3 regions of the Actinoallomurus acaciae genome follow, and region 3 is predicted to be linked to each of the others. Evidence: riboswitches for the same ligand, from Rfam matches in the RefSeq annotation. Region 3 holds a riboswitch; each other region holds the start of a gene.
What was found. A riboswitch is a leader RNA that binds a small molecule or an ion and turns the genes downstream of it on or off. The one in region 3 is predicted to bind fluoride.
Positions count from the first base shown of each region.

Region 1 (6,481 bases), on a different contig from region 3:
GCATGATCAACCTCCTCGTCGCTTCCAGGGTGATCGATGTGCCGGTGATGGCATGAGGGCCGAGCGGGCCCGTGCCGTAGGACCTTGACACGTCTTCCGGTCCGCGATTCACGCACTGTCGGCATCACTCCGTCCTTCCTCGGCAGATGGTCGTCCGCGCCGCACCGACGAGGGTCGGCGCGGACGGCAGGGGCGGCCGGGCGGTGTCGTCGCCGCCGATGGCATCGGCGACGACGACGGTGATGTTGTCGGGTCCGCCGGCCTGGTCGGCCTGCTCGATGAGCCGGGCGACGGCGTGACCGGGACTCTCCGCGGTCGCCAGCAGCGCGTACACCGTGGCGGGAGCGACCGGGCCGGTGAGGCCGTCGGAGCACAGCAGGTAGCGGTCGCCCGGCATGGCCTGATGCAGGCTCAGGTCCGGGCGCCGGTCGATGTTCCCGTCGAGGACGCGTGTCAGGCGGTTGCCGTGCCGGACGGGGCGGCCGAGCTCGGCGGCAAGGAGCGCCTCAAGGGTGTGGTCTTCGGTAAGGGGTTCGAGATGGCCGTCGCGGAGCCGGTAGGCGCGGCAGTCTCCGATGTGGGCGAGCGCCATGCGGGCGCCGGACCACAGCATCGCGGTGAGCGTCGTGCCCATGCCGGTCAGCGCCACGTCCTCGGCGATGCGCCGGGCGATCGCCTCGTTCGCTCTGCGTACGGCTTCGCCCAGCGTACGGGTGAGCGCGGTGACCGGAACCTCGGTGTCGGCGGCGATGAGATTGGAGATCGCGGTCGAGCTGGCGATCTCGCCACCGACATGTCCGCCCATCCCGTCGGCCACGGCCAGCAGTCGCGCGCCGGCGTACCCGGAGTCCTCGTTGTTCGGGCGGACGCGACCCACCACGGAGCCCACGGCGTGCTCGAGTCTGATCGTTTCGGGCCGTTGCGCGGAGTCAGGGATCTTTGGACGCATGGGGGCCTCCCACCCGGATCGGGTAGGGACCGTTGGCGGCGTGTCCGCGGTCGACGGCGGGCCCCTCCGCCGTGCTGCCATCGCAGCCTACTGCGATGTTCGTCCCGATCGATATGGCGAATACGTTCCGACCGGCACGGCCGGAAGCCTCCTGGTCGCCGCTGTTCGACGATGGCGCCGTCGCGGGGGCCGCCACAGGTTGCCCAGGTACGCCGCGGTCAAGGGCAGGCGTGTCCGCAGGCCGCGCAGATGACCGGCGATCGGTGGCCGCAGGTTCAGCTCGGGCAGGGCGTCGAGGCGGACGAAGCCGGGCTCGAGTCCCGCTTCGGTCGCCTCGACCGCCGCTGCCGCGGGCACGTCGGCGGCCAACAGGACGATCTCAATGGTGCGGTCGGCGCCGTCGGGGTCGATCGCCTCCAGCGCGAAGGCGACGCGGTCGATCTCTGCGCGAATCCCCGTCTCTTCCAGCACCTCGCGCCGGGCGCAGGCGGCCAGCCCCTCGCCGGGTCGGGGACATCCTCCGGGGAGGACCCAGTCGCCACCGTCTCGGGCGCGGTGGAGCAGCAGGACCTCGTCGCCCCGGAAGACGATCGCAGAGCAGCGCAACCTGACGAGCGTGGCATCGTGATCTGCGCGCATAACGGCCTCCACAGGTTTGGGAGTAGAGGCCATCAGCGTCATATTCGCGCGGTCAGGGCGAGCCTCATCGCCTGTCTTCAGTTTATTCGCCGCTGTCGCCTGAGCGCCAGGACGGAGCAACAAATGGGCGTAAACTGGTGTATGTCGCTCGTGGAGCGATGGGCGATGAGGCTCGCCGAAAACGCGATCTCGCTGATGGCCTCTCCTGGACGGCTGTGCCGGAGGAGGGGACGGTCATGGGCATCCGAGTCGCGGAGGACCGCGACCGCGTACGTCGTCGCGTGGAGCCACAGCGCTACGGCGATCTGGTCATCGACCTGCTGGCGATCGCGCATGAGGGAGTCCGGCTGCAGTCGGCGGCCGAACGGGCCATCGCGGGTTGCGGTGGCCCGGAGACCGACGCTTCCGCGCGTGAGTGCGGGCGTCTTCTCGCCCGCTACTACCGGCTGCGCGGCGAACTGGCCTCACTACCGCTCTCCGGTCCGCTACTGCGGTTCCGCGGGGAGATGGACACGTTGCTGCTGTGCCATCAGTTCTTCCTGCACGAGGCGGCCATCGGCTGCCACAGGGAACCGGCCGACCTGCGTTCTGGTCTGGGGCTGCAGGCCGAGTGGCTGCGAAATCTGCGGGACGAGATCCTCGGGTACGTCCCGCAGGCGGAGGACCCCGTCGGCACCGCCATGCCGGCGGATCATCGGACCTGCGGCCCGCGAGGCTGAGGTGGTCGCCGATTCCGTCCGGACGCTGGCCATCCTCCGCCACGCCAAGTCCGCCTGGCCGGACGTCGCCGATCACCAGCGCCCCCTGGCCGACCGCGGCCGACGGGACGCGCCGCGGGCGGGGGTCTGGCTCCGCGACAACGGGGCGATACCGGATCACGTCCTGTGCTCCACGGCACGCCGGGCGCGGGAGACGTGGCGGCTGACGGCCGGCGCCTTGCAGCCCGCACCCCTGGTCACCTATGACGACCGGCTCTACGACGCGGACGTCGAACGCGTGATGGATGCCATCGCAGAGGTGCCCGACCGGGTCACCAGGTTGCTGCTCGTCGGCCATGCGCCGATGGTGCAGGCGCTGACGCTGTATCTGGCCGGTGATGCGGTCGGTGACGCATTGGCCCGGGCGCAGACCAGGTTCCCCACCTGCGCGATCGCGATGCTCGCCGTTCCGGACGGCTGGGCGTCGCTGCGCCCGCGCTCAGGGGTGCTGCTCGATTTCGTCGTGCCGCGCGGCTGAGCCCTCATTCGCCGGCGAGCCGACGCGCGTCTTGCAGGAGTTCGCGGAGGCGTCGTCCCGGTTCGCCCAGGCCTTCGGCCGCAGCGCGCGGGTCGGTGCGGCGGTGGTACGGCGGCGGTGGCAGGGCCATGTTCGCGGCCCCGTCGACCAGGAGGAGATGATGGTCGACGCACTGCTGCGCGGGGACGGCGAGCCCCGATACGGCCGGATCACTACGGAGCGGCTCGAGTTCCTCGCCGAGCCGGGCGTAGACGGAGGTGACCCGCTGGGCGTCCGAGAGCATGGAGCGAGGGACGTCACCGGGCGCGGAGCAGGCCCGTACGATCCGATCGGCCTCAGGCTGAAGGTCCACGGCACGCTTCAGAATCGCGACGAGGCGCGCCGCATGGTCGGAGGCCATGGCAGGACGGTGGGTTCTCTTCATGGGCCCTCCAGGATGTATGTTCCGTCGGCCATCACGTACCGGAGCCGCCACGACCCCACACATCCGGCCCGGCCTCTCGCCATTCGACCCAGTCCGGATCGTCCAGCCGCACTTCTTCCGGGTCGAGTCCCTCGTCCCAGATCAGCCACAGCAGGTCGACGCGATCCAGGGCGTAGCCGGCCGTCCGCCCCTCGACGGTCACGAGCCGTCCGCGTGGGCCCGGCGGGTGGACCACGACCACGGCAGACCCTTCCCCCATATCCACCAGTGTCAGCTGCGATCTCCGCGGTGCACAAGTGGCAGCACGGCTCCCTGCCGCGCCACCCCGTGATCTCGCTCGCAGTCGAGGCTCATGACTTGGCGGGGCCACACGATCGGGCGCATCATGAGAGTGCCCGGCGATGAGGCTCGCCGTTGACCGCACATCCCGTGCCGATGGCCTCTACACGTGGTCGGTCGCTGACGCGTCCGTCCACGGCCCGTATCGAGCCGGGAGGTGCAGTCGCCGTGTCTTTCCCCAGTGTCCTGTTCATCCGACCTGACGATCAGTCCGCGGCGGGACGGGCACCCGAGCCGGACTACTTCCCCGACCTCAACCTCGACCAGGTCGTCGCCTCGATCACCGCCGGGCGCGAGGAGTACGACCTGGCGCCGTTCTTCCACGCGCGGCTGAGCAGCGTGGAGGCGGTCGAGTACCGGCACGAGGTGTTCGGCGACCTGGAGGATGCGGCGCTGTCGGCGGGAATCGACGAGTTCGCCGCACAGATGCGGGACATGCGCCGCCGGCTCGGCCAGGCCGGCAAACTACGGCACCGGCACCAGCGGGCGAGCTGGTTCCTGGACGCGGCCGAGATCTACAGCGATGCCGTTGCCGTGCTGGCACGCACGCTGGAAGAGAGGCGCCTCGTCTCGCGCGGCCTGCGGTCGATCCGCGACCACGCGGTCGGCTACGCCCGGTCCGGGGAGTTCGAGACGCTGCGTGCCGACATCCGACGGGTACGCGAGGCGCTCGCCTCGGTCCGTTGCTGCCTGAAGATCACCGACGGATCGGTGACCGTGACCCGCTATGAGGGGGAGGCGGACTACGGCGCCGAGGTGCTGGCGGCGTTCGAGAAGTTCAAGCAGGCCGAGACGAAGAGCTACCGCGTCGCGTACCACGACTACGTGGACATGAACCACGTGGAGGAAGCCATCCTCGACCGCGTCGCCCTGCTGTATCCGGAGGCCTTCGCGACCCTCGACACCTTCTACGAACGACATCGGACGTATCCGGACCGAACGGTGGAGGTCTTCGACCGCGAGGTGCAGTTCTACCTCGCCTACCGGACGTTCATCGCCGGGTTGGCGGCAGCCGGGCTGCCGTTCTGCCATCCCGAGGTGTCACGGGCCGCCAAACGGATCGGTGGCCGCGAGATCTTCGACGTGGCTCTGGCCGGCAAGCTCGTCAAGGAACGCACCCAGGTGATCACCAACGACTTCCACCTCGACGGCCCGGAACGCGTCATCGTGGTGACCGGGCCCAACCAGGGCGGCAAGACCACGTTCGCCCGCACCTTCGGCCAACTGCACCATCTCGCCGCGCTCGGCTGCCCGGTCCCGGGCCGCCAGGCCCGCCTGTCCCTGTGCGACCAGCTGTTCACCCATTTCGAACGGGGCGAGAACCTCGCCGACCTGTCCGGCAAACTGCACGACGACCTGGTCCGTGTCCACGACATCCTCGAGCGGGCCACCGACGCGAGCATCGTCATCATGAACGAGGTCTTCACCTCCACCACGCTCCACGATGCCGTCACGCTCGGCACACGGGTACTGGAAAAGATCATCGCGCTGGATCTGCTGTGCGTGTGCGTCACCTTCGTCGACGAGTTCGCCGCGCTCGGGCCCTCGACGGTGAGCATGGTCGCCGCGGCCGTGCCCGGCAACCCGGCTCTACGCACCTACCGCATCGTCCGCAGACCTGCGGACGGGCTCTCGTACGCCATGGCCATCGCCGACAAGTACGGCATCACCTACGACCGCCTCATAGAACGGATCAACGCACGCGCCGAGGGGAGGCTCGCGTCGTGAAGGCGTTCCTGCTCCATCCCGACCGCGACGTCGACTGGAAGACGGGACTCGAAGACCCGGACCTGGTCCGGGACCTCGGCCTGGACACGCTGCTGGACGCCATGGCCGGCGACGACGCCCTCGTCCGTGACGTGGCCGGACACGCCCTGCTGAACTCTCTCGGCGAGCCCGGCACCATCATCTACCGGCAGCAGATCCTGCGCGACTGGCTCGACCACCGCGACGTACTGATCGAGATCTACAACCTCGCCGCCGAGACCATCGCCGGTGAACGCCGTATCTGGCCCGGCTTCCTGCGTAGCCCGGACTCGATCATGTACCGCTCGGTCCAGGCGATGGACCTGTTCCTCGGGCAGTTGCGCAAGCTGCGCACGATCGCCGACGACCACGCCGCCGACGTCCACTCACCGGGGCTGACCCGGTTCTTCCGGATGCTACGGGCCGAACTCGACGACGCCTACTTCGCCACCATCGAGGACCACCTGCGCCGCCTGAAGTTCAAGAACGGCGTCCTGGTCAGCATCGAACTCGGCACCGGCTGCAAGAACACCGGTTACATCCTGCGCCGCCCACACCCCAAGCCCGGCTGGCGGGTTCGCCTGACCGGCGACCGCAACCCCTCGTTCACCTATCGCATACCCGACCGCGACGAGGCCGGCGGGCGGGCACTGGCCGAGATACGGGCGCGGGGCATCAACCTCGCCGCGGACGCGCTGGCCCGGTCCTCGGACCACATCCTCAGCTTCTTCACCATGCTCTGCCGCGAACTGGCCTTCTACGTCGGCTGCCTCAACCTACAGGCCCGGCTGAGCGGCAAGGGCGAGCCGCTGTGCTTTCCGGCACCGCTGCCCGCGGGCCGCCCGGTCCTGACCTGCCGCGGCCTGTACGACACCTGCCTGAGCCTGCGCCGCGACGAGCGGGTCGCGGGCAACGACGTCGACGCCGACGGAGTGCCGCTGATAGTGATCACTGGGGCGAACGAGGGCGGCAAGTCGACTTTCCTGCGCAGCGCTGGCCTGGCCCAGTTGATGATGCAGGCCGGCATGTTCGTCTCGGCCACCTCCTTCACCGCCGACGTAAGCCATCGTCTGTTCACTCACTACCGCCGCGAAGAAGACGCCGAGATGGAAAGCGGGAAGCTGGACGAGGAACTCGCCCGCATCAGC
Region 1 covers NZ_JBHLZP010000020.1:21,075-27,555, reverse strand. Annotated here, with positions in the region: gene ACFFNX_RS04975 (universal stress protein) at 1-4, opposite strand, end outside; gene ACFFNX_RS04970 (PP2C family protein-serine/threonine phosphatase) at 125-949, opposite strand; gene ACFFNX_RS04965 (NUDIX domain-containing protein) at 1,037-1,588, opposite strand; fluoride riboswitch at 1,605-1,669, opposite strand; fluoride riboswitch at 1,741-1,800, shown strand; gene ACFFNX_RS04960 (hypothetical protein) at 1,825-2,307, shown strand; gene ACFFNX_RS04955 (SixA phosphatase family protein) at 2,309-2,824, shown strand; gene ACFFNX_RS04950 (hypothetical protein) at 2,829-3,224, opposite strand; gene ACFFNX_RS04945 (histidine phosphatase family protein) at 3,280-3,507, opposite strand; fluoride riboswitch at 3,637-3,700, shown strand; gene ACFFNX_RS04940 (MutS-related protein) at 3,756-5,315, shown strand; gene ACFFNX_RS04935 (MutS-related protein) at 5,312-6,481, shown strand, end outside.
Region 1: it holds a riboswitch for fluoride, as region 3 does, so the genes downstream of both, ACFFNX_RS04940 (MutS-related protein) here and ACFFNX_RS06935 (inorganic diphosphatase) in region 3, are expected to answer to the same signal.

Region 2 (6,481 bases), on a different contig from region 3:
CGGCGTCGCAGAGCTTGACGGCGACGTCGAGGTGGTTGGCGACGCGTTCGAGTTCGGCGTGCAGGACACGCACCAGCCGGGCGGGCCACGGCGGGGTGCATCCGGTGAGCCGCTCGATCGCGTGGCAGTACGCCAGTGCGTGCGCGACCGAGGCGACGCCCTCGACCCGCTCGGCGAGGAGCACGCCGTCGCCGGCCGGCATGCCCTCGAACCGCTTCTCGATGCCCCGGTGCTTGTAGAACGGACGTACCGACAGGTGCGGAATGTCCTCGCCCGGGGTCTCGACGAGGTACTCGACCGACTCGAACACTCCCGAGCGCACCGGCCCGTGCGGGATCGTGAACAACCCCGGCCCCGTCACATGGCGGGGGACGGCGTGCTCGTCCGGATCGCTCCCGGCCGGCATCGTCCCGTCACCGGGCCGGGGCAGCAGCGCACCGGGCAGCAGCAGCGGATCGAGCCACGGATGGCCCTCGGGAACGACGCCGAACAGGTCGTGGATCTCCCGCTCGTACCAGAACGCCGCCCGCAGCGCCGGGGTCAACGCGGGGTAGGCGTCCGGCGGCGTGCCCGCGTCGGCGTCGATCATCTCCACGTCGTCGTCGGTGACCACGTGCGCGGTGAGGACCAGCCCGTCCGCATGCGCCGTACCGTGCAGCCCGGCGAACCGCTCCCCCGCGGCGATCTTCGCCAGCACCTTCTCCCACATGGCTCAGCCCACCCCCCGCAACTCGGCGACTCCGCGTGTCAGCAGGTCGGCCAGGTCGCCCGGCGGATGAACACCGAGCAGCAACAGCGCGCCGATCCCGACCACCATGGGTGCGACCATCCAGGCGCTCGGCTCCCCGCGTACGACGGCGCCGTCGCCGGAGGGTGTGAACAGGATCCGGTTGGCCGCCACCGACAGGCCGAGGAAGGCGACCGTGACCAGGACCACGAGGATCGCGGTCCCGGTGTTCCGGGACGAACCGAGCCCGCCGGCGACGATCTGGAACTCGCTGCGGAAGATCCCGAACGGCGGCATCGCGCACAGCGCGAAGATGCCCATGAGCAGCAGCGGCCCGGTCCAGGGCAGCGCGTCGAGGCCACCACCGATCTTGGAGATCGTCTTGGTGCCGTACTTGCGGACCAGAACGCCCGCGCCCATGAACGCGTTCGCCTTCGCGGCGGCGTGGGCCAGCACGTGCAGCAGCACCCCGGCGAACGCGAGCGGTGCGCCGAAGCTCACCCCGATCGCCAGGATGCCCATGTGCTCGACGCTGGAGTAGGCGAGCAGCCGCTTGATGTCGCGCTGGTCCAGCAGGTACAGCGCGGCGAGCAGCAGTGAGGCGACGCCGAAGACCAGCAGCACCGTCTGCGGGAACCGCGGGCCCAGCGTGGCGACGGCGACCTGGTAGAAGCGCAGGATCGCATAGAAACTGACCGCCAGCAGCGACCCGGACAACAGTGCGGAGACCGGCGTGGGCGCCTCGGCGTGCGCGTCCGGCAGCCACGTGTGCACCGGGAACAGCCCGACCTTGGTGCCGTAGCCGACGACGGCCAGCACGAACGCCAGCTGCACCGCCGTGTGCGGCAGCCGTGAGCCCGCGCCGGCCAGAGAGGCGAACGTCAGGTCGTAGGACTGCCCGAGGACCTGCGCGCCCGCGTAGTAGGCGAAGATCGTCGCCAGCAACGCGATGCCCAGACCGGCCGAGGCGATCAGCACGTACTTCCAGGCCGCCTCGACCGCCCCGTCGGTGTCCTCGATGGCGACCAGCAGCGCCGAGATCACCGTCGTCACCTCGATCGCGATCCACAGCAACGCCAGACTGCTCATCAGCGGCGCCGCGAGCATCGACCAGGCGAACAGGTTGACGCCCACGTAGAACCGCCGGGCGTAGGCGCCGAAGTCCTCGGCGTCCTCGTCCGCCCGCAGATAGCCGATCGAGTAGGCGCCGACGACCGCGTACAGGAAGCTCGTGGCCAGCAGGAACACCACCGAGATGGCGTCCACCCGCAGGTATCGCCACACCGTCGCGTCATGCCGTGCCGCCGCCGGCACCAGGAACAGCACACCCGCGAAGGCCAGGACCCCCACCGCGACCGTGAGCACCTGACTCACACGCGCGGGCGCACGCAACGCCGCCAGCGCCACCAGCAGGGGCGCGGCCAGCAGGAAAATCACGACAACCGTCATGCCCTACCCCCGCAGTCTCGTCAGCCCGGTCGTGGACAGGGACTCGGCGCGGCCGTGGTGGACGCGCATCAGCACGGCGAACACCACGACGGCGACCAGCAGGTCGAACAGGAAGGCGACCTCCAGGATCAGCGGCATCCCGGCCGCGACCACCAGGCTCGCCAGCGACACGCCGTTCTCCAGCGAGAAGAACCCGATCGCCTGGGACGCGACATCGCGCCGCACGATCATCAGCACGAACGACACGAGCACCACCGAGATCGACAGTGCCAGCGCCGTGGTCGGCAGTACCGGGCTGCGGATGTCCAGCGCGCCCATGGTGAAGAACCCGAACGCGGCCACGACGATCGCCAGCAGCACCGTGGTCGCCGGGCCCAGCGCGCCGCTGCCCGCGATCTCCACGTCGTCGCCGCGCAGCAGCCGGCGGACCACCACGGGGACGATCACGACTTTCAGCGCGGCCGACAGCACCGCGAGTGCGTACAGCTCGGGCAGCGAACGGGCGGCGGCGACCACGACCGCCAGCACCGAGATCACCGCGGACTGCGCCGCGTACAGCCGGAGCTGGTCGCGCAGCAGGGCCTGGCGGAACATGCCGAACTCGATCAGCAGTACCAGCACGGCGATGACGTTCGAGCCGCCTTCGAAGACGCCCGGTGCCGGAGGTGCGGTCAGGGCCAGAGTCGTGCTCATCAGCCGCCTCCCAGATACAGGGTGAACACGCCGAGAACCGCGAGCAGGAACGCCGCCGACACGAACTCGGTGATCTTGAACAGGCGCAGCTTCGCGAACGAGTCGTCGATGACGGCCACGACGCAGCCGAGCGCGATCGCCTTCGCCAGCAGCGCCACGATCGCCAGCCCCACGTCCACGGCGCGGGTGGTCGAGGCCAGGCCCCACGGTGCGAGGAAGACGTTCGCCAGGATCGTGTAGAGGATCAGCTGTTTCATCGCCGATCCCCACTTCAGGAGGGCGAAGTAGGGGCCGGAGTGCTCGAACGGGCGAGCTTCTTCGATCATGCCGAACTCGTTCGTGCCGGTGTGGGTCTCGACCGGGATCCGCCCGGTCTCGTACAGGATCACCATGAACAGGGCGGCCGCGGCGAGCAGGTGCGCGGGCCGCACGATCTGCCCGGCCGAGGACCGCACCGTGGCCGCCAGCGCGTACGGCAGGTCGGTGCCCGTGACCAGCGCCACCGCGAAGATCACGAACAGCACGACGGGCTCGGTGATCGCGCCGAACGTCTTGGCCCGGCTGGAGCCGAGCTGCGCGTACGGGCTGCCGGTCTCCAGGGCGGCCACCGCGACCACGAAGCTGGCCAGCGCCAGGATGAACCCACCGCCCAGAATGTCGCCCATGTATCCGAGCGGCAGGCCGTAGCTGGTCAGCACCGGGATCAGCAGCGGCACCGTCAGGTAGCACATCATGGCGAGCAGCGGCGCCAGCAGGAAGAACCCGCTCGCCCCTTCGGGTGCCAGCGACTCCTTACGGAACAGTTTCGCCAGGTCGTAGTACGGCTGAAGGACGCGCGGGCCGCGCCGTCCCTGCAGGCGGGACTCGACCTTCGCGATGACGCCGGACACTCCGGGAGCCGCCGCCGCGATGGTGAGGACCTGCAGCGCCTGGATGACCGGGACGGGCAGGGCCGCGCTCATGGCACGACCCCGAACTCACCGCCGGGCGTTCGTTTCGAGACCTCCACACGGCCTCCCCTCCATCCACCGGTACGAACCGGACAGGTGGTAGAGGCCATCAGCGGGAGCATCCGCAGTTACGGCGAGCCTCATCGCCGTACTTCTATTGTGAGCGGCAGTCACTCTGGGAACAAGGGGCGCTCAGGAACCGCCGGTCACGGCGGCCTCCGGTCACCGGCTCTCACCGTTTCGTGACGCGCGCCGCGGCCAGTGCAGCCGGTCGGACAGCCGGTGCTGAGGAAGCAGGCCGTCCGGGTCCACGCGCACATGCCGGTGAGCCTGGACGTCATCGAGGATCACCAGGCCGTCGCCCATCAGCTGGTCCAGCTGCGGCAGGAACGCGCGGATGGCGTCCTCACGGTCCACGATGACGATGGCGATCGGAAGCTCGATCCCCCGGCCCAGCAGATGGCCGGAGTGGATGTGACTCGACGCTCCGTAGCCCCCCACGCCACGAAGGACGCTGGCACCGGCCAGCCCCGCCTCACGCGCACGATGCACGATCTGGACATGAACCGGCCGACCGTGCCACTGGTCGGTCTCACCGACGAGGATCGTCAGTCGTAGCGCCGGGCAATCCACTCTCATGCGATCACGCCCTGACCTGCCGTCAGGAACCGTCAGCTCGGATGAGCGGTTCGAGCGCGCTGCCCGGGCGGGATCCATCGCCGCCACCAGTGAAGCAAGTGGCCGCACGAATGGTCAAGCACGCCACCTTTCACGACAAACCGCGAGAGATCATTTGCGACGTGTGAACGATGGGGCAGAATGGGCCGGACACAAAGGTGATGGGGCTCACCTAACGAACCGCGGCATCGGCCGCTGACGGTCCCTGGCGTCAAGTCAGGGAGGTGCCGTGTCATCGTCGCGTAATATCGCGTCAATCCTCCTGACCGCGGGGCCTCGCGCTCGACGGGGCTCTCACCGCGCGCCCGTCACCGCCGCTCCCCGGCGGCCGGCCCTGACGCCGGCGGCCGCGCCGTACGCCCGCCGGAACCGGCCGGTGGAACCGGCGTTAGGCCCCTGACCGTGCCGGCGGTTCCGCTCGGACCTTCGCCGGACAGCCGCAGCGGCCCGACGTCATCACCCTTGCCGCGGCGGAGCCCCGCTCCCCCGCCCGATGGATCGCGTCCGGGCCCGCCCCTCCCGTACGACCGACCACCGGAAGGACACCTTGACCTCACGCTCCACCGACGACTCGATCGACCGGCGCCCCGGCGAACCACCGGACCTCCCGATCGATCCCGACGTCGACCTGCACGACGAGGCCGACCATCCCGAGCGCGGCCCCTTCCCCCCTCGGTCTCCACGACGCCACCGGCAGTGGAGGGTCCTCACGACGATCTCCGTCGGCGGAGCGCTCGGCAGCATCGCCCGCTACGGAGTCTCCACCGCCATCCCGGTCGGACCCGGCCACTTCCCCTGGGCCACGTTCCTCATCAACCTCACCGGCTGCTTCGCCCTCGGGCTGCTCATGGTCTTCGTCCTCGACATCTGGCCACCGACCCGGTACGTACGCCCGTTCCTGGGCGTCGGGTTCCTCGGCGGATACACCACCTTCTCGACCTTCGCCGTCGAGACGCGCGATCTCGCCGGCCACGGTTCCTGGATCCTCGCCGACGCCTACGTGCTCAACAGCCTGGTCGGCGGCCTGGTCGCCGTCTGGCTGGGAATCACCCTCGCCCGCCTCATCGGCGGTCTGCCCGTACGCCGCGAACAGGGGAAATGACGACCATGAGACTGCACGGCGCCGCCTGCCGGATAACGATCTTCATTGGCGAGGCCGACCAGTACCACCACAAGCCCCTCTACGCCGAGATCGTGCGCCGGGCGCACACGCACGGGCTGGCCGGCGCCAGCGTGTTCCGCGGCATCGAAGGCTATGGCGCCTCCTCCCGCATCCACACCAGCCGGCTCCTCTCGCTCAGCGACGACCTTCCCCTGGCCATCGTGATCGTGGACACCGAAGACAAGATCGTCGAGTTCCTGCTCGAACTCGACGACCTCATCGACGAGGGCCTCGTCACCCTCGAGCCGGTGGAGGTCTACCGCTACGTCGGGCGCGACAAGGATGAGAAGAAGTCATGACCGTCCTCCTGGTGCTGCTCGGAGGCGCCGTGGGAGCACCCAGCCGCTACCTGATCGACCGGCTGATCCAGCAGCGTCGCCCCAGCGTCTTCCCCTGGGGCACCCTGACGGTCAACCTGATCGGCTGCCTCGTTCTCGGACTGCTGACCGGAGCGTCCCACCAGCTCCCCAAAGAGGCCGTGACCTTCGTCGGCACCGGATTCTGCGGAGCCCTGACCACGTTCAGCACCTTCGGTTTCGAGACCACCCGCCTCCTGGAGGACGGCTCCCTCCTCGAGGCCGGCCTCAACGCCGTGGCCAGCCTCGTCCTCGGAATACTCGCCGCCACCATCGGCTATGCCATCGGCACGGTCGCGTAGGCATCCCGGCGTGGCGGCTCCTACCGGAGCGCCGCGACGAGGGCGTCGCCGGGCGAGCACCAGACCTGGCGGGCCTCGGTGAACCCCTGTTCGCGCAGGGTGTTCAGGTGCCATCGGGTGGTGGTCGGCCGGCCGCCCCTGGGCCTGGCGGGGTCGCGGGGGTC
Region 2 covers NZ_JBHLZP010000117.1:5,799-12,279, forward strand. Annotated here, with positions in the region: gene ACFFNX_RS17650 (hydrogenase large subunit) at 1-709, opposite strand, end outside; gene ACFFNX_RS17655 (proton-conducting transporter transmembrane domain-containing protein) at 713-2,176, opposite strand; gene ACFFNX_RS17660 (hypothetical protein) at 2,180-2,869, opposite strand; gene ACFFNX_RS17665 (respiratory chain complex I subunit 1 family protein) at 2,869-3,831, opposite strand; fluoride riboswitch at 3,913-3,976, opposite strand; gene ACFFNX_RS17670 (DUF190 domain-containing protein) at 4,042-4,458, opposite strand; fluoride riboswitch at 4,475-4,549, opposite strand; gene crcB (fluoride efflux transporter CrcB) at 5,045-5,599, shown strand; gene ACFFNX_RS17680 (DUF190 domain-containing protein) at 5,605-5,958, shown strand; gene crcB (fluoride efflux transporter CrcB) at 5,955-6,317, shown strand; gene ACFFNX_RS17690 (class I SAM-dependent methyltransferase) at 6,338-6,481, opposite strand, start outside.
Region 2: it holds a riboswitch for fluoride, as region 3 does, so the genes downstream of both, ACFFNX_RS17665 (respiratory chain complex I subunit 1 family protein) here and ACFFNX_RS06935 (inorganic diphosphatase) in region 3, are expected to answer to the same signal.

Region 3 (6,481 bases):
GCGGGATCTGGATCTCCGCGAAGTCGAGCCCACGCCGCTCGGCGACCTCGGCGGCCCGTTCCTCGTACCGTCGCAGCCGCGCCCTGGACCTGCCCTGGCGGCCCCGGGGACCGGAACGGACCCAGGCCAGCTCCTCGGCCAGGCGTTTGCGCCGCTTGGCGTCCTTGAGACCCTCGACCTTCAACCGGGCCGCCTTGGCCTCCAGGTAGGTGGAGTAATTGCCCTCGTACGGGTAGGCGTGACCCCGGTCGATCTCCAGAATCCACTGGGCGACGTTGTCGAGGAAGTACCGGTCGTGCGTGACGGCGACGACCGTGCCGCCGTAGGCGGCCAGATGATGTTCCAGCCACGCCACCGACTCGGCATCGAGGTGATTGGTCGGCTCATCGAGCAGCAACAGGTCCGGCTGCGACAGCAGAACCCCGCACAACGCGACGCGGCGCCGCTCACCACCGGACAACTCCCGTACCGGAGTGTCCGGGGGCGGGCAGCGCAACGCGTCCATCGCCTGATCCAGACGAGAGCCCAGGTCCCAGGCACCGGCGTGGTCGAGGGCGTCCTGCAGAGCACCGAGTTCGTCCAGCAGCGGCTCTATCCGGTCGCCACCGGCCTCATCGAGACGAGCGGTGACCTCCTCATAGCGGCGCAGGGTCGAGCGGACTCCGGCGACCCCCTCCTCGACGTTGCCCAGGACGGTCGCGGTCTCGTCCAGACGCGGCTCCTGCTCCAGGATGCCCACACTGATGCCCGGGCCCGGAGACGCCTCACCCTCCGCAGGCCGATCGAGTCCGGCCATGACCCGCAACAGCGTGGACTTGCCCATGCCGTTCGGCCCCACCACACCGATCTTGGCCCCGGGCACGAACGTGAGCGTCACACCGTCGAGGATCACCCGGGCACCCCGCACCATCCGCGCATCGCGCATCGTGAACGCATGCATCCTGTGCTCCCCACGGTGTCGTAGAGGCCATCAGCACCGGATGTGCGGGCGAAGGCGAGCCTCATCGCCTACCACCATTGTGCGTCGGGCCGCCGCCCCGGGTCGTACCCGGGTCGGCGCACCGGGGGCCGGGCGCTGGACTCGGCTCCAAAGGGACGTAGCAGGCGAGCCCGCGCCGGAGCAGGGCCGGCGGACGGCGGAACAGGGGTCAGGGCCGCAGGCCGAAAGGCAGCTCAGGATGGTGGGCCGCGATCTCCAGCAGCCGGTTGTACTTGGCGGCGCGTTCGCCGCGGGCCGGCGCGCCGGTCTTGATCTGTCCGCAGCCGGAGCCGACGGCCAGGTCGGCGATGAAGGAGTCCTCGGTCTCCCCGGAGCGGTGGGAGACCATCGCGCCGTAGCCGGCCTGGCGGCAGACGGCCATGGCGTGCAGGGTCTCGGTGACGGTGCCGATCTGGTTGAGCTTGATCAGGGACGCGTTGGCGATGCCGTCCTCGATGGCGTGGGCGATGACGGTGGGGTTGGTGACGAAGTTGTCGTCGCCGACCAGTTGCACCCGCTCGCCCAGCTGTTCGGTGAGCCGGACCCATCCGTCGTGGTCGTCCTCGCCCAGGCCGTCCTCGATGCTCCACACGGGGAAGTCCTCGACGATCCGCCGGTAGCGGGCGATCAGGTCGTCGCTGGTCAGCTTCTCGCCGCCCACGTGGTAGGTGCCGCCCGGCTGCCGGAACTCGCTCGCGGCCGGGTCCAGGGCGATGGCGACGCCGTCCCGGCCGGGCGTGTACCCGGCGTCCTCGATCGCCGCGACGAGCAGGGTCAGGGCCTCCTCGGGCCGGGTCAGGTCCGGCGCGAAGCCGCCCTCGTCGCCGAGCCCGGTGCTGTGCCCGCCCTCGCTCAGCCGCCGGCGCAGCGCGGCGTAGACCTCGGCGCCGGCACGTACGGCCTCGGCCAGGTCGGGTGCCCCGAGCGGGGCGATCATGAACTCCTGGAAGTCGAGCGGGTTGGTCGCGTGCGCGCCGCCGTTGAGGACGTTGAAGTGCGGCACGGGCAGCAGAGGAGAGACGCCGTCGGGGCCGAGGTACCGCCACAGCGGGACGTCCCGCTGGGCGGCGGCGGCCCGGGCGACGGCCATCGACACACCGATGAGGGCGTTGGCACCGAGCCGGGACTTGTTCGGCGTGCCGTCCAGGTCGATCAGCGCCTGGTCGAGGGCGGCCTGGTCGGCGAAGCTCCGGCCGCACACCGCGCCGGCGATCTCGCCGTTGACGTGGCCGACGGCCGTACGCACCCCCTGGCCGCCGTACCGGGCCGGATCGCCGTCCCTCAGTTCGACGGCCTCGCCGGAACCCGTGGAGGCTCCCGACGGCACGCCGGCGCGAGCGACGGCTCCCCCGGCGAGCTCCACGGTGACGGAGAGCGTCGGGCGTGCGCGGGAGTCGAGGATCTCGATGGCGCGCAGCATGGTGATGTCAATCGACACGATCGGCCTTTCGGTGAGCGGCCTCGTACGAGCATGACCGGGACCGGCGCGGGCCACACGCCCGCGGCGGCGCGGACGGCCCGGTGGCCTGGCGCGGGTTCAGCAGTCGGGCGGGCATGGTCCTCCTACCGTTGAAGGTAGGGACCGTTGGCGGCGATCGCCGCGGATGACGGCGAGCCCCTCCGCCGTACGACGCCTCCCAGAGTAGACGTAGCCACATCCGCGGAAGAAGACACCCCGCCGCGACCGATGGCACGGGGGTCGGATCGCCTCGTCGGGACGGCGGCGGGGCAGAATGGAGGGTGTCTGTGGGCGATGGGGCTCGCCGCGACCGCACGGTGACGGATCATCGTGCTGATGGCTCCTGACCTGGTACCCGAACGGCTGTTGCGGGAGGTCACCATGGTGGAGATAACGGTCGCGGTGGAGGCGACGGCCGGATCGCCGTTCGCCCCCGACGACGGGCCCGGCGCGTACGGGTCGCCTGGGGGTTACCCGATCGGGAACGGCTGTGTGACGGACAGCCTGGCCGAGGACGGCATGCCCGTTGACGTCGTGCTGCTGATGGAGGAACCGGCGTTGCCCCGGCAGGCCGTTCGCGCCCGGCCGGTCGCCCTCCTCCACGCGGTCGTGGACGGGCGGCCGCGCGAGGAGGTGGTGTGCGTGCCGGCCGGCGACGAGAACTTCGCCTCTCTCACCGATCTGCCCCAGCTGGCCGACTGGCACGCCGACGAGCTCGCCCTGGCCGCGGTGCTGCGGCGTCTCCGCGCGGGACACCACTGCCAGGTCACCGGGTGCGAAGGGCGCCGGAGCGCCGAGACCCTCCTGGCACGGGCCCATCACTCCTACGAGCGCCTCACCGGCTCCCTGGAATGAGCGGTGACCTTCGGGGCCGCCGCGGAGGTCAGGCGCGACCCCAGGTCGCTCAGGACGGCCGCCCTCTCGTCCAGCTCCCGCCGTCGGGTCCGCGCCTGTGTGTCCTCGGTCGCCGCGGTGGCGGCGCCCAGCGCTGACACCAGGCGATCGACCGTGGTGGCATAGCGGTGATCGATCGCGCGAACGAGTGCGCGGGTGGCCTCCGCCAATCGGTATTGCAGGTCCGCCCGGGCGCGGCCGACCTGCTTGGGCACCAGTTCGGCCGTCTCGCGCAGGAGGTGCTCGCGTGCCCGCCGGCGGCCGAGTTCGCCGGGCAGGTGGCGGCGGATCGCGCCCGCCAGCAGTTCGGTCTGCCCCGCGTTGTCGGTGAAGACGTAGAAGAAGCGGGGATCTTCGATCAGCCGTCCCTCCTCCGCGGGCACCGCGAGGTCGAGATCGAGGAGTTCGGCCGCGTCATCGCGGACCACGGCGAGCTCACGGTCCAGCATGGCGACGAGCCGGGCGTCCAGGTCGGACAGGCCCTCCTCCAGGCTCCGCCGCCGCTGGTCCCGCCACGTCTCCACGGCGGTGCGGGTCAGGTCGACGACGTGGTCGCGTCCCTCGCGCTCGACCTCATCGGGTTTGGACAGCTCGCCGACGGCGGTGGCGATCCGGTTCGTTATCCGCGACGTCAGCCCGCGCGCCGCCTTGTCGGCCTGATCGTTCAGTGCGGCCAGCAGCCGCCGGCTCTCCGCCTCGACCAGGTCGACCGCGTCCCGCCGCCGCGCGGCGACGACGTCCAGCCGTTCCCGGAACGTCTCCAGCCGACGTGCCGCCTCGCCGCCGCGCATGTCGAGAACACGCCGTTGCAGACTGACCTCGTCGGTCAGCCGATCGATGAGGCGCTGCGCCTGCCGGGCCACCGACTCCTCCAGGTCGCCGGCGCGACCACCGGAGAGGTAGTCCGTGAAGTCCCTCGCGAAGGCCGCGAACCCGGGATCGCCGGTGCCGGCTCGTGCGCAGACCGGCCGGACGGCGATGTCCCGCCCGACGGCCCGGCTCGTGTGCTCGGCCGCGAAGGCGAGTGCCTCCTCCCGCTCCGCGCCGCTCAGCCGATCCGCCTTGTTCAACAGGATGAAGGTCGTCACCGAGCTCTCGGCGACGCGCTCCAGCAGCGCGCGCTCGGCGGCCGACAGCGGCGGGTCGGCGGTCAGCACGAACACCGCGGCGTCCATCGTCTCCAGGACGCGTTCGGCCTCCGCGGTGTTGTGCTCGTAGACCGACCCGGTGCCGGGCGTGTCGACGATCTCCACGCCGTGGTTCAGCAGACCGGCGTCGAGGTCGACCGTCACGCTCGCGAGCCTCAGGCGGTTACCGGGGTTGCCGCGCTCGGTGACCAGGTCCGCGAGCTCGTCCAGACCGCGCTCTTCCGTACGCCCGTCGGCGTACCGGGCGATGACCCGCTCCCGCCTTCCGTGGCGCACCACCGTGGCCATGGCGGTCACCGGCGTCACCCCGGTCGGCAGCACGGCGCGGCCCACCAGCGCGTTGACGACCGTACTCTTGCCCCGCTTGGCCTCGCCCGCGACGAGCACGCGGATCCGGTCCGCGGCCAGCCGTTCACGCAGACCGTCGATGCGCTCGCGATCGCCCGGATCCGCCAGCTCGGCGAGTCCGTCGAGAACGCCGAACAGGACCGCTCGGCGATCCATCGCGTCCATCACGGTCTCCTTTCGCCGGCGATGGGCGGCCGTCCTGCCGCCGCTACCACGTGGCCTCGCGGTGCTCGGCGTTCCCGTTCCGGTGCGCGGCGTCACAGGACAGGCAGCGGACGCGCCGCGCAGGCGGGCTGACCGGCACGGTCATCAGCGCCATACCGCCGAGCACCTTCTGGGTGAGGGTGTGCTCCCGGACCTTCGCGTGGTCACCGCACACGGCGGCCCCGCAGCCCGTGCACACCGCGACCGCGGCGACCTGGAGACGGAACTCGGTCGCACAGTCCAGACAGTTCACGGTCATACCTCCCTGGATTCCTGGGACACCGGCAGCCGAACGGGAGTCAGACGTGGTCTCTGCATGAAAAAACGGCCTCCTACCCGATCAGGTAGGGACCGTTGGCGGTATGACCGCGGTTCGTCGGCGAGCCCCTCCGCCGCAATTGATCATAGTTTAACCTGCCATGTCGCCTCCGGCCCAGTGCTCGCCCCGGCGAGCCACCGGACGCGGCGGATGGCGGAGACCCGTGGCCGCAGGACGGCTTACGGCCACGGGCTGGATTCACAGACGATCACTGCTTACCCTGATGTCACGGCGGAGGGGCCCGCCGCCAACCGCGGAAAGACCCGCCAACGGTCCCTGAGACCAGCACGCGACGCTTTCCGCGGAGGGCCCGTCATGCAACCCTGCCAGTGCGCCGCCGAACTCGACGCCGCCGACACACCCCTGCCGACCCGGCTCCGGCACCTGTACGTCTGCGCCGGACTGTCGACGTACCAGATCGGCGAGATCGTCGGCATCGACCGGCAACGTGTCACGCGGATGCTTCGTCACGCCGGCGTGGCGGTACGGCCGCGCGGAGCCGTCCGCGAGCGCCCGCGACGCCGCGCACCCGACCCGCCGGATCTGCCCGCCATGCTGGAGAAGCTGTACGTACGCGGGCGCCTGACGAGCCGGCAGATCGCCCGGCTCGTCGGTGTGCCCGAGCGCCGCATCCGTGAGCGGCTGCGGCAGCTGGGGATACCGACGCGAACACGGGGGCGCTGCAACCGGGAGGACCGCACCGTCCTGGACGGCGAGCGCCTGACGCACCTGTACGTCTTCGACGAGATGTCCGCCGACCAGGTCGCTCGTGCCTTCGGCGTCTCCCGCAGCGTCGTCCTGCGCAACGCGCACGAGCTGGGCCTTCCGATCCGGGTCGCCGGTCCGCCGCGGGACGGGACGGCGGGCCGGCAGATCGAGCTGATCCACGCCCTCTACGACGACTCCCTGGTACGCCGCGCGCTGGAGCGCCACGGCATCCCCCAGGTGCCGGCCGGGGGCCCGATCTGGCAGCGGTTCCCCGCTCCCGTCCCGCTGAGTGAGGAACTGCTGCGCGATCTGTACGTCGTCTGCGGAGTCGGGTCACAGCACATCGAACTGCTGACCGGCCAGCCGTCGGAGACCGTACGGCGCATCATGTCCGACCGCGGCATCGCGTTGCGACCGCCGGG
Region 3 covers NZ_JBHLZP010000032.1:5,327-11,807, reverse strand. Annotated here, with positions in the region: gene ettA (energy-dependent translational throttle protein EttA) at 1-940, opposite strand, end outside; fluoride riboswitch at 955-1,018, opposite strand; gene eno (phosphopyruvate hydratase) at 1,149-2,417, opposite strand; fluoride riboswitch at 2,720-2,791, shown strand; gene ACFFNX_RS06935 (inorganic diphosphatase) at 2,775-3,293, shown strand; gene ACFFNX_RS06930 (dynamin family protein) at 3,263-4,993, opposite strand; gene ACFFNX_RS06925 (DUF2180 family protein) at 5,037-5,285, opposite strand; gene ACFFNX_RS06920 (hypothetical protein) at 5,667-6,481, shown strand, end outside.